DNA from 3 places in the Blastococcus montanus genome. Region 3 is predicted to be linked to each of the others. Evidence: riboswitches for the same ligand, from Rfam matches in the RefSeq annotation. Region 3 holds a riboswitch; each other region holds the start of a gene.

Evidence for each region. A riboswitch is a leader RNA that binds a small molecule or an ion and turns the genes downstream of it on or off. The one in region 3 is predicted to bind cyclic di-AMP.
Region 1: another riboswitch for cyclic di-AMP. It lies ahead of ABDB74_RS07050 (LysM domain-containing protein); the one in region 3 lies ahead of ABDB74_RS11460 (C40 family peptidase).
Region 2: another riboswitch for cyclic di-AMP. It lies ahead of ABDB74_RS19470 (C40 family peptidase); the one in region 3 lies ahead of ABDB74_RS11460 (C40 family peptidase).

What each region holds. Positions count from the first base shown of each region.
Region 1 is NZ_CP155551.1:1,435,838-1,440,526, reverse strand. Features, by position in the region: gene ABDB74_RS07065 (APC family permease) at 1-440, shown strand, start outside; gene ABDB74_RS07060 (methyltransferase domain-containing protein) at 437-1,141, shown strand; gene ABDB74_RS07055 (Gfo/Idh/MocA family oxidoreductase) at 1,176-2,219, shown strand; gene ABDB74_RS07050 (LysM domain-containing protein) at 2,312-3,172, opposite strand; cyclic di-AMP (ydaO/yuaA leader) riboswitch at 3,245-3,390, opposite strand; gene ABDB74_RS07045 (hypothetical protein) at 3,662-4,438, opposite strand.
Region 2 is NZ_CP155551.1:4,058,133-4,062,821, forward strand. Features, by position in the region: gene ABDB74_RS19460 (DUF3817 domain-containing protein) at 1-294, opposite strand, end outside; gene ABDB74_RS19465 (hypothetical protein) at 408-965, shown strand; gene ABDB74_RS19470 (C40 family peptidase) at 987-2,102, opposite strand; cyclic di-AMP (ydaO/yuaA leader) riboswitch at 2,120-2,278, opposite strand; gene ABDB74_RS19475 (YhjD/YihY/BrkB family envelope integrity protein) at 2,473-3,426, shown strand; gene ABDB74_RS19480 (transglycosylase domain-containing protein) at 3,376-4,689, opposite strand, start outside.
Region 3 is NZ_CP155551.1:2,376,311-2,380,999, reverse strand. Features, by position in the region: gene ABDB74_RS11465 (MFS transporter) at 1-706, opposite strand, end outside; gene ABDB74_RS11460 (C40 family peptidase) at 955-2,217, opposite strand; cyclic di-AMP (ydaO/yuaA leader) riboswitch at 2,232-2,374, opposite strand; gene cobA (uroporphyrinogen-III C-methyltransferase) at 2,530-4,161, opposite strand; gene ABDB74_RS11450 (ATP-binding cassette domain-containing protein) at 4,158-4,689, opposite strand, start outside.

The sequences.
Region 1 (4,689 bases), 940 kb from region 3:
TGGTCGCGGGCGTCGGCCGGACCAGCCTGGCGATGGCGCGCGAGGGCGACCTCCCCCGGGTCCTGGCCGCCGTCCATCCGCGCTTCCGGGTGCCGCACCACGCCGAGCTCGCCCTCGCCGCCGTCGTCTGCGGGCTCGTCCTCGTCGTCGACCTGGCCGACGCCATCGGCTTCTCCTCGTTCGGCGTGCTCCTCTACTACCTCGTCGCGAACCTGGCGGCGTTCACCCAGCCGGCCGAGCACCGGCGCTGGCCACGTGCCCTGCAGGTGCTCGGCGCGGTGGGCTGCCTGGTGCTCGCCGCGACGCTGCTGTGGCAGGCGGTGGTGACCGGGATCCTGGTCCTGGCCGCGGGCGTCGCGCTGCGGGCGCTCCGGCTGCGGCGGTCCGGCGGTCGGCGACCGGGCGGACCGGCCGCTGGTGGGCCAGACTCCCGAGGGTGACCGCCGACGAGGGCACCACCACCCGGACCGCAGCAACGGGGACGTATCAGGGGCACGGCGTGCACGCCGCTCCCGGAGTGCACGAGTACGCCGTCGAGCTGGCCAGGCGAGCGCTGCCCGACGGTGGCCGGATCCTCGAGGTCGGTGCCGGCTGCGGTGCGCTGGCCTGCCGGCTCCGGGACGCCGGCTTCGACGTCGTGCCCACCGATCTCGACCCGCCGCACGACTGGATCCACCGCCTCGATCTCGACCACCCGGAGTGGACCGAGGAGACCCGCGGCCCGTTCGACCTGGTGATGTGCGTCGAGACGCTCGAGCACGTGGAGAACCCGCGGCAGGTGCTGCGCTCGATCCGCTCGCTGCTCCGGCCCGGTGACCGGCTCGTCGTCAGCACCCCGAACATCACCCACCCGCACTCCCGGCTGAAGATGTTCCTGCGGGGCGCGCCGTTCATCTTCGGGCCGGGGCACTACCACCAGCCCGGCCACATCTCGATCCTCCCGGACTGGATGCTGACCGAGCACGTCCGGCTGGCCGGGTTCCGGGACGTCGAGGTGACCACCGGTGGCAGCACCTGGTACGAGGGGCGGCGCCGGCTGGCCCACCGGATCGAGACCGCCCTGCTCTGGCTGATCGGGATCCGCCACCGGGCGGACTCCGGCGAGGGGATCTGCACGTTCGTCACCGCCGTCGCCGCCTGACGGGGAGCCCGGGGACGGCAGGCAGAATCGCCCGGTGACCACGACCCAGATGCCTCCTGTCCGCGCCGGCCTGGTGGGCTACGGCTTCGGCGGCCGGTACTTCCACGCCCCGCTGCTGGGAGCCGCGGCGGAGATCGACTTCCTCGGGGTGGTGACGACGTCGCCCGAGCGCCGGGCGCTGGTGGCCGAGGACGCACCCGGCCGGGCGGCCTTCGCCTCCCTGGAGGAGCTCAAGGACGCCGGCGCGGAGGCGGTGGCGATCTCCACGCCCGCCGCCACGCACAGCGGGCTGACCGACCGGGCGCTGGAGCTGGGGCTCGCGGTGGTCTGCGACAAGCCGTTCGCGCTGGACGCCGACGCCGCCCGCCGGTCGGTGGAGCTCGCCGAGCGGGCGGGCCTGGCGCTGTCGCCGTACCAGAACCGGCGGTGGGACTCCGACTTCCTCACCGTCCGCCGGTTGGTGGCCGAGGGTGCGCTCGGAGAGCTGGTCCGTTTCGAGTCCCGCTTCGAGCGGCTGGCCCCGGGGAGCGGGCCGGGCGCCGCCGGTGGTGGCACGCTGCTCGACTTCGGCAGCCACCTCGTCGACCAGGCACTGGTCCTGCTCGGGCCGGCCGTCTCGGTCTACGCCGAGTGGCGGCTGCGGGAGAACGGCCTGGACGACGACGTCTTCATGGCCGTGACCCATGCGAACGGCGCACGGTCGCACCTGTCGGGCAGCTGGAGCCAGGGTGCACCGGGGCCCCGGTTCCGGGTGACCGGGACGACCGGCAGCTACGTCAACGACACCCTCATGGACGGCCAGGAGGACCTCCTGCTCGCCGCCCACACCCCGGCGTCGCTGGGCCCGGCCTGGGGTGCCGAGCCGCCGGAGCGCTGGGGCCGCGTGCACCGCGGGGACGCCGGCCGGCCGGTGCCCACCGAGAACGGCGCCTGGGACACCTTCTACCCGGCATTCGCCCGCGCCGTCCGCGGGCTCGGGCAGGTGCCGGTCGACCCGCGTGCCGCCATCGCCTCGATGGCCGTGCTCGACGCCGCCCGGCGCAGCGCGACCGAGGGGGTCGTGGTCGGGATCGGCTGATCAGCACGGCCGCACGGGGAGCGCCCCCCGCCCGGAACCCGGGAGGGGGGCGCTCGTCGTCTCTCCTGGAGCCCAGCGGCCCCCGTGGCCGGTTACCCCGCGGGGAGGAAGGACACGTGCGGGTGGTCCATGTGGTTGGCCGTGGGGGATCCGCGGTCGGCCATGGCCTTCCACTGCCAGCCGGTCCACGGACCGGCGACCTTCTGGTGCCAGATCACGTAGTCGACGCGGAGCCGGGCCGCGTTGTCGACCACGTACTGGGCAATGGCGTCACCCTTGGCCCGGTCGGTGTGGACCATGAAGTCGGCCGCGCGGCCGGCGGTGGGGCTGTGACCGGGGCGGGTGAGGACACGTGCGACGCCGAACCGCTCGGCGACCTCCTGGACGGCGGGGCGGACGTGCGGGTCCCACTGGCCGTAGGCCGCGGAGGTCGCAGCCGGGGCCGGCGCGGGAGCCGGGGCGGGCCGGTTCGACCGGCTGGCGCGGTCGGGTGCCGCGCTGGGGGCAGGCGCCGCGGCCGTGGCGCCGCTGAGGACCAGTCGCTGTCCGACGCGCAGCACGTTGGGGTTGGCACCGATGACCGCACGGTTGGTGGCGTGCAGCTGCTGCCAGCTGATGCCGTGTCGGGCGGCGATCCTGCCGAGCGTGTCTCCCGGGCGTACGACGTACGCGCCGGAAGCGCTCGGCGCGGGCGCGGGCGCGGCGGCGGTCGGCGCCGGGCCGGAGCCGCCGATGGTGAGCACCTGCCCGACCCGCAGGACGTTCGGGTTCCCACCGATCGTGGCCCGGTTGGCGTCGTAGACGCTGCGCCACGACGTCCCGTGACCGGACGCGATCGTGCTGAGGGTGTCGCCGGAGCGAACGGTGTGCTCCCCGGTGTGGGCGGACGCCGGAGCGATCGTCCCCAGGGTGACGGCCGAAGCAGCCCCGAGGACCACGGCCGGGTAGGTCACGGCCGACATGACGCGGTTGCGGGCGGGACGACGGTGTCGGCCCAGGGTGCGGTTGCGAGTGCGCATGGAGTGGTGAGCCCTCTCGCCGCCTGCGGAGTTAGCTGTCGGGTTCGGGCGAGAGTTGCCCGGCCGCATCGTGCGGCTTCACCCCGAGGCCCCGGAGGGCCACTGGTCGGTGGGTCCCCCGCGCCTGCCCGTTCTGTCGACGCGTCCGGTGGCCGTGGGCAGGTTCGGCGGGCGGCCATCCGGGTCACCCGGTCGGGTGACGTGGGAAGGCTAGGCAGACCGGACCGGGGACAGCGGAACCACTCCGACCTTTTCCGGGACCCTCCGCAGAGGCGCACGGTGCGTCATGGACCGTGCGCGCAGCGCCGCGTTCACCGGACGATCGGCGCCCGGGGCACGGTCCGCCGATCCGGCCGGGGCGAGCAGCGCCGGGCGGCAGCGCCGGGCGGGCAGCGCCCGCCCGGCGTGCACCGGGCTGTGCGATCAGGCCTGGTCGGTGGCCTGGCGGCGGCGGTAGGCGGTGACACCGGCCGCGGCCGCACCGGCCGCGGCGAGGGCGCCGACGCCGATCGCGGTCTGCTGCTCGATGCCACTGGTCGAGCCGGCACCGGTCTCGGCACCGCCGGCGGGCATGGTGCCCATCTGCGAGGCCTCGAGGACGCCACAGGCGGCCGGGGCGGTGGCCTCCAGCGGCAGCGACGGGTCGAGCGGGCTCATCCCGGCGCTCGGGTCGTACGCACCGTCACCGTTGGCGTCGATGCCGTGCACGACCAGCACCGCGTTGCCGGCAGCGAAGGACTCCTGCACGTCCTCCGACACCGAGAAGGTGCGCTCGTAGGTGTACGAGCCGCCCTCGGCGGTCGGGAAGCGGTCCACGGCCAGGCCGCTGTCCGGGCCGGTGTCGCCGGTGGTGGTCAGCGACGCGCCGATGGAGCCGTAGTACTCCGCGGCCTCGGGCGTGCTGACGATGCCGTCCCCGTCCGCGTCGTCGTCCGCCGTCGGGCACTGGCCCAGGGCGCCGATGTGGAAGTGCTGAGCGTGCGGCGCGCCGGCGAGCAGGTTCGACGCCTCGACCGTCACGGTGGCCTGGTCACCGGAGAGGGTCACCATGCCGGTCCCCGTGACGCCGGACTCGTTGAGCGCACCCAGCGTGGCCTGGTAGCTGCCGTCGTGGTCGGCGGCCGAAGCCGAGGTCGCGGCCAGCAGCGGGAAGGCGGTGGCGACGAGGGCGACGGTCGGAAGTGCGAACGCCTTGCGCATGGAGACTCCTTCGTCCGAGGGGGCATGCCCTCCCGGTGCTGCGGAGGACATCGGGCACGGTGCGGTACCGCCACCCGTGGTGCGGACGGCGAATCGGTTCCCGCCGGGGAAGAACATGGGTCGGGGAGGACCCGGCAGCACGGTGGACGGACCCAGGGAGGTCCGCGTCCCACCAGGCCCGCCATCGGGCCTTCGCATTCCATGCCCGGAGCGGTCCATCTCGAACGCGCACAACCCGATCGCGCGCATGA
Region 2 (4,689 bases), 1.7 Mb from region 3:
CTCACCGGAGCGGGTGGCCCGCCGTTCGAACCAGACCGTGGCCAGCGGCGGGACCGAGGCGGCCAGCGCGAGCACCGTGGTGCCCCGCGACCAGCCCAGCACGCGGGCGGCGACGAGCGCGACCACGAGGTAGAGCACGAAGATCCCGCCGTGGATCGGGCCGAAGACCTGGACGCCGACCTCTGAGGCCTCGAGCACCCGCTTGACGAACATCCCGGCCAGCAGGCCGATCCAGGACAGCGCCTCGGCGACGGCGACGATGCGGAAGGCGGTGGCGGCGGTGCGGGGGTTCAACGGACGTCCTCCGGTCGGTGGGGGTTCCCGATCCTCAACGCCCCGGGGCGCGACCGGGTCCCCGTCGCGGGTGTGACCTTCGCGGCAGCCGGCGGCGTGGCAGGGTCGGGCACGTGCGCGGACTGGCCCGGCGGGAGTTCTGCCTGGTGCTGCTGCGCCGGATGGCCGACGTCCGTCCCGACCTCACGGCCGCGGCGCTCCCGCGGCTCGGCGCCACCCGGGCCGAGGCGCACGCCGCGCACACCCGCTGGCAGGCGCTGCAGCACTCCCCCCGGGCCCCTCGCGGGCTGGCGCTGCGCGTGGCGGTCCTCGGCCCACCGGAGGAGCTGGAGGACCGGCGCTTCGGCGACCTCGACGTCCAGGTCCGCCGCTGGCCGTTGCCGCTGTGGCCGCACCTGTGGTGGGAGATGCTCACGGGCCCGGGTGGATCGGTGCTGAACGAGCACCTGGTCCGGGCGCCGGGGTCCCGCGTCCCCGCGGCGTCGGCCGGCCGGCTGCTCGTCTGGGAGCACGTGCTCGACGACGTCGTCGGCCTGCCGGGTGCACGCGGGGTCGATCCCCGGGTGGTCACCCGCTGGGAGGTACACCTGCCCGGCGGCGTCCGTGCGGCGTTCGTCTGGGGGCTGCTCCAGCAGGTGACCGGGCCGGGTCGGGCGGCGTTCCCGCCCTGACCCGGCCCCGCAGCTGAGCCGTCAGCTCGCGACGCGGTTGAACTTGGGGGTGGCGCCCATGGAGTCGACGCTCGCCACCTTCACGACGTCACCGGACGTCGGCGCGTGCACCATCTGGCCGTTGCCGATGTAGATGCCGATGTGGCTCACCGGGCTGTAGAAGGACACCAGGTCGCCGGGGCGGGCCTCGGCGCGGGACACCGGCTGGCCGGTGGCCGCCTGGTTGCGGCTGGCGCGCGGAAGGCTGATGCCGGCCGCCCGGTACGCGTAGCTGGTGAGTCCCGAGCAGTCGAAGGAGCCCGGCCCCGACGCGGCCCACACGTACGGCTTGCCGCGCTGGGCCATGGCCGTGTCGACGGCGATCTGCGCGGCCGAACCGTTCGCGACGACCGGCGCCGGCGGCGCGGCGCCGGGCGCGGGGGCGGTCCGCTCGGTACGGCTGGCCCGCTCCGGCGCGGCGCTGCGCTCCTCCGCCACCTCGGCGGCGTGCGCGGTGGCGTGGGCGGCCGCGGCGGCCGCTGCGGCCGCCTGCTGCTCCGCGGCGCTGAGCCGCTCGTACTGGGCCTGGTAGTCGGCGACCTGCCGCTCCAGGTCGGCCTGCTGCGCGGCGACGGCGTCGTAGGCGGCCTGCGCGTCCGCGGCGGTCGTCTCGGCGGCGGCCTGCGCCTGTGCGGCGGCGACGTTGGCCTCCGCGGCGTGGTCGAGGACGCCGTTCTGGTGGCCGGCGATCGCCTGCAGCGTGGCGACGCGGCTGACGAACTCGTCGGCCGACTCGCTGGTCATGAGGGCCTGCAGCGACCCGAGGCTCTCGCCGGTGAACGCGCTGCGCGCGACGCCCCGTACCGCCTCCTGCGCGGCGGCCAGGGCGGCGGTGGCCTGCTCCAGCTGAGCGGCCGCGGCCTCCGCGGCGGCCTGCTGGGCGTCGAGCGCATCGCGCGCCTCGTTGAACTGCTCGGTGATGATCTCGAGCTCGTGGCCGCGCTCGGCGATCAGCTGGGCGGCCTCCGCCGAGGTGCTCGGGTCTCCGGGGTCCGCGGACGCGGGAACCGCGGTCAGCAGGAGCCCGACCGTGCCGGCGAGGGCCAGACCGGCCCGGACGGTGCGGCGGCGGGCGGGCGTGCGCAGGGGGGTCGCCATGGTGCGGCGGCTCTCCGATCTCATCCACGAGCCGCCTACCGGGTTAGCTGACGGGTTCGAGCGGGAGTTCGCCCGGCGCGACGGCACATGGCCGCCCGCGCTACACCCCAGTGCTGCGGTGGGTCCCCGGCCCGCGCACCCACAATTGTGGATGACCGGCTCGACGGCGCCCGGCGGGGTGTCACTCAAGCAGTGACGTGGGGCCCCGGCGGACGGACCCACCGTAGGGCCGTGACCGGACCGTGACAATCCCTGGGCCACATTTCCCGACCTGGACGGCTGCGCGCCTCGTCACGTTGCGCGGCACCGCCGGTCTGCGATCCGTCATCTCCCGGCCGGCGCCCCGCACGCGGCGGCGGGCGTGCGGACGGTGCGCCGGCCCCGTTTCGGCACCCCACGCGAGGACCACTACGGAGGGATGCTCCCGTTCGGCACCCGGCCGTGGCCGCGTGCCCTGCTGACCGGCGTCACCTCCGGCGTACGCACCCGGCTGCGGGGCCGGGACCTGGCGCTGATCGCCGCCGGCCTGACCTTCTACGCCGGGATCGCGGTGGTGCCCCTGCTCGTGCTGGCGTTCGGCCTGACGACCTGGCTCACCTCCGCCGGCCGCGTGCACGACCTGGGGGCCCGGCTGGCCGACCTGCTGCCCGGTGACCTCGGCGCGCCGGCCGCCGTCGCGCGCCTGGTGGACGCCGGCGTGGACCTGGATCCGATCGGGGCGCTGCTGGCCCTGCTCCCGATGTCGCTCTACGGCGAGGGCCTGCGCCGCGCGCTCATGCGGTTCAGTGCCCGGAAGGAGGGGATGACCGGCTGGCGCGGCCGGCTGGCGACCCTTCCCCTCCTCGTCCTCGCGCCGGCGCTGCTGTACCCGCTCCTGCTGGTCGCCTCGCTCATGGCCGACCTCGCCGACCGAGGTGGCGTCGCCGCCACGCTGGGGCAGGTCGCGGTGGGGTTCTACGCGGTCCTCGCGGCCCTCACCGTCCCGCTCGCGTGGGGGTTCCAGGTGGTGGGCGGCGGCCGGGTCCGCTGGCCGGCCCTGGCCGCGGGCGCGCTCTTCACCGCCGCCTGCCTGTCGGGCTTCCTCCAGGGCTTCGTGCTGTTCCTCTCCCTCCCGCTGGACCTCGGTGCACCGTTCGGCGGGCTCGACGTCGTCGGCGGGGTGGTCGCGCTCGGCCTCTGGCTGTTCCTGCTGCACCTCGTCGTGCTGTGCGGCTGGCTGGCGACGGAGTCGCTGGACGACCTGCTCGGCCGGCGGCCCGGGCCCGCCCGGCGGTCAGGAGGGCAGCCGGTCGCGCCAGGACCGGGTCTCGACCACGTCCGGTGAGTCCGGCGGCTCCGTGCCGCCGTCCGGAACTGTGTCCGGTGCCGGCGGTGCCGGCGGGGCCGGCGGCTCGGGAACGGGCGCCGGCGGCGGCTGGGGAACGGGCGGCGGAGGCAGCGGAGGGGGTGGCGGCGGCGGGACGTGGCGCGAGCCGTTGCTGACCAGGATGGCGACCACCTGGCCGCGGACGGCGCGGCCTCCCGCCGGCGGGCTCGTGCCCACCAGCTCCCCCGGCGCCAGGTCGCTGTCCACCCGGATGACCCAGTCGACGAGGCCGGCCCGCCGCAGCGCGTCCTGGCAGTCGAACGGGTCCGAGCAGCTCGGCACCCGGATCGTGTTGCCCCGGACCACGGCCGGGTCGGCCGGCGGGAAGTCGCTGCTGCCGCGGGCCGTGAGGATCGGCGCCATCGCGTCGTGCCAGATGGTGGCGCCCTTGCCGCCGCCGAAGCCGCCGACGTCCTCCTTCTCCGTGGGGTTGAAGACCATGACGCTCGCCGCGATCTCCGGGGTGTAGCCGACGAAGGCGACCGAGACGTTCTCCTGGGTGGTGCCGGTCTTGCCGGCGATCTGGTGGCCGGGGACGTAGGCGCGCCGGCCGGTCTGCCCGGCGTAGCCGGGTTCGACGTCCTTGCGCAGCATCTGGTTGAGGGTGTTCGCGACCCCGGCCGGGATGGCGTCGGAGGTGCACCGGTCCCCGCCGACCAGCGGCTCGCCGTCGTCGTCGAGGACCGGCTCCCCGGAGCGGTCGAGCAGCGCGGTGACCGGGACGACGTCGCACTGCGTCCCGCTCGCGGCCAGCGTCGAGTAGGCACCGGCCAGCCCCAGCGGGCTGGTGGCCTCGGGGCCGAAGGCGAACGAGCCGTTGTTCTGCTCGATCGTCTTCTCGGCCAGCCCGGCGGGGCCGTGCTCGTACAGGCCCATCCGCTCGGCGATGCGCACCGGCTCCTCGATGCTGCCCAGGGCGTCCTCGAGGGCCAGGAAGTAGGTGTTGGACGACTGGTACAGCGCCGTGGTCAGGTCCAGGGTCGCGCGGTAGGTCCCGGAGTTCCGGACGTCGTACGGGCCGCCCTGGTCCCGGTAGACGCGGGAGTGGTACGGGCTCGGGGCGGTGAGGGTGTACTCGGTCGAGTACCCCCGGGCCAGCGCGGCCGCCGCGACGAAGACCTTGTACGTCGACCCGGCACCGCGGCTGGGCGCGGCGTTGAGGTTGACCGACTCCTGGGTCCGGTCGTTCTCGTCGTAGCCGAAGACCCGGTTCACGCTCAT
Region 3 (4,689 bases):
AGAGCACCCACCCGACGCCGAAGTTGGCCACCAGCGCGGCCAGGTAGACCCGGGAGCGCAGCGCGGTGGCCAGCCGCACCGGCCCGGCGCTCAGGTCGGGGCCGGCCGTGTCGTCCGGGTCGGGGGCGGCGGGGTCCGGCTCGGCCGAGCGCAGCATCAGCATGCCCACGCCGCCGGCCACCAGCAGGAAGCCGGCGTAGAGGAAGAACGGCAGCCGGGGGGAGAGCTCGGCCAGCAGCCCGCCGGCGGCCGGGCCCGCGATGCCCCCGAGGATGAAGCCGCCCTGCCAGGTCGCGGCGGCCCGGCCCCGGTGCGACGGGGGTGCGACCCGCAGCAGGAGGGAGAGCGCGGCCACGGTGAACATGGCGCTGCCGATGCCCCCGGCCGCGCGGAGCCCGAGGAAGAGCGGGAACGAGCCGGCCAGCCCGGCCACACCGGTGGTGACGGCGACGATCACCAGCCCGGAGGCGAGCACCAGGCGCTCGCCGAACCGCTCGACCAGCGTGCCGCCGCTGAACGCCGAGACGAAGCGGAAGAAGGCGAAGGCGCTCACCGCCAACCCGACGGCCGTGGTCCCGACGCCGAACGACCGGGCGAACAGCGGGATCGCCGGGGCCACGATGCCGAAGCCCAGGGCGACGACGAAGGCGATGACCGCCAGGACCTTGACCTCGCGGGGGAGGTCTCCCCGTGTCCCGACCCGCACGGGTCGCGATGGTCGCACGCCGCCCGATGGCCACCGGCGCGCGGGGCGTGTGGTCACCCCGCGCGCCGGTGCGATGCTCCCGAGGCTTTCAGCCGGCTGTGGCTCCGGCCGGCTTCCGCGCCTCGGTCCGCTCCTCGCTCGTTCCTCGCTGCGATGCTCCCGAGGCTGTCAGCCGGCTGTGGCTCTGGCCGGCTTCCGCGCCTCGGTCCGCTCCTCGCTCGTTCCTCGCTGCGATGCTCCCGAGGCTGTCAGCCGGCGATCCGCCGGGCGCTGGTGAAGTTGCCCATCGAGTCGATCGAGGCGACCTTCACCGGCACGCCGCTGGTGGAGGCGTGCACCATCTGCCCGTTGCCGACGTAGATGCCGACGTGGCTCACCGGGCTGTAGAAGAACAGCAGGTCACCGGGCTGCAGGGCCGACCGGGACACCGGGGTGCCCATCGTCGACTGCATCCGGCTCGAGTGCGGCAGCCTGATGCCGGCCGCGGCGTAGGCGTACTGCACCAGGCCGGAGCAGTCGAACGCGTTCGGCCCGGCCGCCGCCCAGACGTAGGGGTCACCCACCTGGGCCAGCGCCGTGCTCACCGCCGTCTGGGCGGCGCCGCTGCCGCCGGCGACCGGGGCAGGCGCCGGTGCGGGAGCGGGCGCCGGAGGCGGTGCGGGAGCCGGCGCGGGCGTGGGTGCGGGTGCCGCAGCGCGCGCAGGAGCGGGTGCGGGTGCGGGTGCGGGAGCCGCGCGGGGTGCGGGCGCCGGGGCGGGTGCCGGAGCCGCACGGGGTACGGCCGCCTGGGCCGGTGCGTCGTCCGCCGGTGTGTCCTCCGCCGGCGCGGCGGCAGCCGCCGCCGCCTCGGCCGCGTGCCGCTCGACCTCGGCCGCGTGCCGCTCGGCCTCGGCACGGGACGCGCGCTGCTCCTCGGCGCTGAGCCGGTCGTACTGAGCCTGGTACACGGCGATCTGCTCGTCCAGCAGCGCCCGCTGGGCCGTGACCCGGTCGACCTGCGCTTCGGCGTCCGCTGCGGCCCGGTCGGCGGCGGCCTGCGCCCGGTCGGCGTCCTCACCGGCCGCCCGGGCCTCGCCCAGCACGCCGTTGTTGTGGTCGGCGATCGTGCCGAGGAGGCCGACCCGGTCGACCATGTCCGCGGCGGACTCGCTGGTGAGCATCGCCTCGATCGCACCGAGCCGGGACCCGGTGTAGGCGCTGCGGGCCACCGTGCGGACCTGCTCACGGGCCGCCGCGAGCGCGGCCTCGGCGGCGGCGAGCTCCTCGGTGGCCTGTTCGGCGGCCAGCCGGGCGGCCGCCAGGTGCTCCCGCGTCTCGTTGAACCGCTCGGCGAGGACCTCCAGGTCGTGGGCGCGGGCGGCGACCAGCGCGGCGGCCTCCTGCGAGGTCTCCGGCTCGGGAGCGGCGGTCGCGGGGAGCGGCGTCAGGACGACGCCGCCGACGGCGACGAGGGCCAGGAGGGTCCGGCGGCCGGTGATCCGTCGGTGGGCAGGGCTGAGCGAACTCGCCATGTTCGGCGGGTTGTCCTTTCTTCCACGGCCGCCTACCGGGTTAGCTGACGGGTTCGGGCGGGAAGGCGCCCGGCGTCCGGTGACCTGGTGAGGTCACCGGTCGCTTCACCCCGGTGGTGCGGTGGGTCCCCGGTCCGGGTGCCGGCGGGTGCCGGCGGGTGGTTCGGCGGCGTCCGGGCGGCTGTCACCGGTGAGCGACGGGCGGGGCCGTCCGGACCGCCCCACGCTAGGGCCCGATCCGGCGCGCCACCATGCGGTCGGACGCATTCGGCCGGAACTTTCGCGTCAGCCGTGCCGGTCGGTCACCGACCGTCATCGACGCGCCGCGACCGATCCGGCCACGGCCACGACCTCGCCGACGACCCAGACGGCCGGGGGGCGGATGCCTTCCTCGGCGAGGGTGCGGGGGAGGTCGGCGAGGGTGGTGCGGACGGAGTGCTGGGTGGCGGTGGAGCCGTCGGCGACGACGGCGACGGGGGTGTCGGGGGCGCGGCCGTGTTCCACCAGTGCCGCGGCGATGGCGGGGGCGGTGTCGACGCCCATGAGGACGACGACGGTGCCGCGCAGCCGGCCCAGGGCGGGCCAGTCGACGAGGGACTGGGGGTGGCCGGGTGGGAGGTGGCCGGAGACGACGACGAACTCGTGGGTGAGGCCGCGGTGGGTGACGGGGATGCCGGCCAGGGCGGGGACGGCGATGGCGCTGGTGATGCCGGGGACGACCTCGACGGGGATGCCGGCGGCGGTGCAGGCCTGGAGTTCTTCGAGGCCGCGGCCGAAGACGTAGGGGTCTCCGCCCTTGAGGCGGACGACGCGGCGGCCGGCGCGGGCGTGTTCGACGAGGAGTTCGTTGATGCGTTCCTGGGCCATGGAGCGGCCGCGGGGGAGTTTGGCGGCGTCGATGATCTCGACCTCGGGGGGCAGGGAGGCGAGCAGGGCCTGGGGGGCGAGGTGGTCGGCGACGACGACGTCGGCGGTGGCCAGGGCCTGCCGGCCGCGGACGGTGATCAGGCCGGGGTCGCCGGGGCCACCGCCCACGAGGACGACGCTGCCGCCGCCCGGCTGCTCCGGGGCCCGGACGGGCAGGCTGCCGTCGCCGAGCCCCGCGACGACGGCGTCCCGCACACCGACCGCACGGGGACCGTCCGGGCCGTGCACCGCGACCACGAGGTCGCCGGCCCGGCCGGTGACCGGCAGGGCGGCGCTGGCCAGCTCCGGTTGGTCGGCCCGGGTGCAGAAGATCCGGCCGAGCTCGGCGTCCCGGGCGACCGCCGCGTCGACGTCCGCGTCGCCGGTCGCCGCCAGCGCCAACCAGGCGCCGTTCAGGTCACCGGCCCGGTACGCCCGCGGCTGCCAGGTCACCCGCCCCGAGGACGCCAGCGACTCCAGCGCCGGGGTCACCTCCGGGCTGACGACGGTGACGAGCGCGCCGGCCGCCAGCACCCCGGCCACCCCGCGGTGCGCCGCCGCGCCGCCGCCGACGACGACCACGCGGCGGCCGGCCAGCCGGAGCCCGACGGGGTGCAGCACCTCGGGAGCGCGGTCGGTGGTCAGGGGTCCTCCTCGGTCGTGGGTGCCGGGCCGCGCCGGGACGTCGGCTGCCCGCCGGGCGACGGCGACGGTGATCCGGCCGTGCACCGTCTTGCCGACGACGAGCGCGCCACCGCCGAGCAGCGCCGCGGCCTCGGCCACCGACGGGGTGCCGACGCGGGCCGCGACCGCCCCGGACGGCGACGGCACCGGGACACGGGCCAGCGCCTCGGCCGGATGGCCGGTGAGCGGCCAGCCGCGGCGCTCGGCGGCCGCCACGAGCCCCGGCTCGGTGACGCGGCTGTCCAGGGTGGCCAGCCGCACCGGCCCGCTCCCGGGCGGGAGGACGGCGTCCACGGCGGCCAGCACCTCGGTGGCGCTCACGCCGGAGGCCAGCCCGATGCCCACGGTCCTCATGCGCGCACCCCGGGGCGGTCCGGCAGCGCGGCGAGCAGCTCGCCCGCGTCGCGCGGCAACGGCCCGTCGGGGAGCAGGCCCAGCGCGTGCAGCCGGGCGCCGACCACGAGCGCCCACGGCCGGGCCAGCCGGGCGCGGCCGAGCAGGGCGCCGTCACCGAGCACCTCGCGGGGTGCGCCCTGCACCACGGTGCGGTCGACGACGACGGCGACCTCGTCGGCCCAGCCCAGCGCGAGGTCGACGTCGTGGGTGCTCATGACCACGGTGGAGTCGTGCTCCTGCAACCGCGCGAGCGCGGCGAGGGTGTCGGCGACCGCGGTCGGGTCCAGCCCGGCCGTCGGCTCGTCCAGGAGGACCACGCAGGGGCGCATCGCCACCGCGCCGGCGATCGCCACCCGCTTGCGCTCGCCGTAGGAGAGCTGGTGCGTGGGCCGCGCGGCCAGGTCGGCGACCCCCAGGAGGTCCAGCGCCTCGGCCACCCGGGCCCGCACCTCGTCCTCGGCGAGCCCGAGGTTCAGCGGCCCGAAC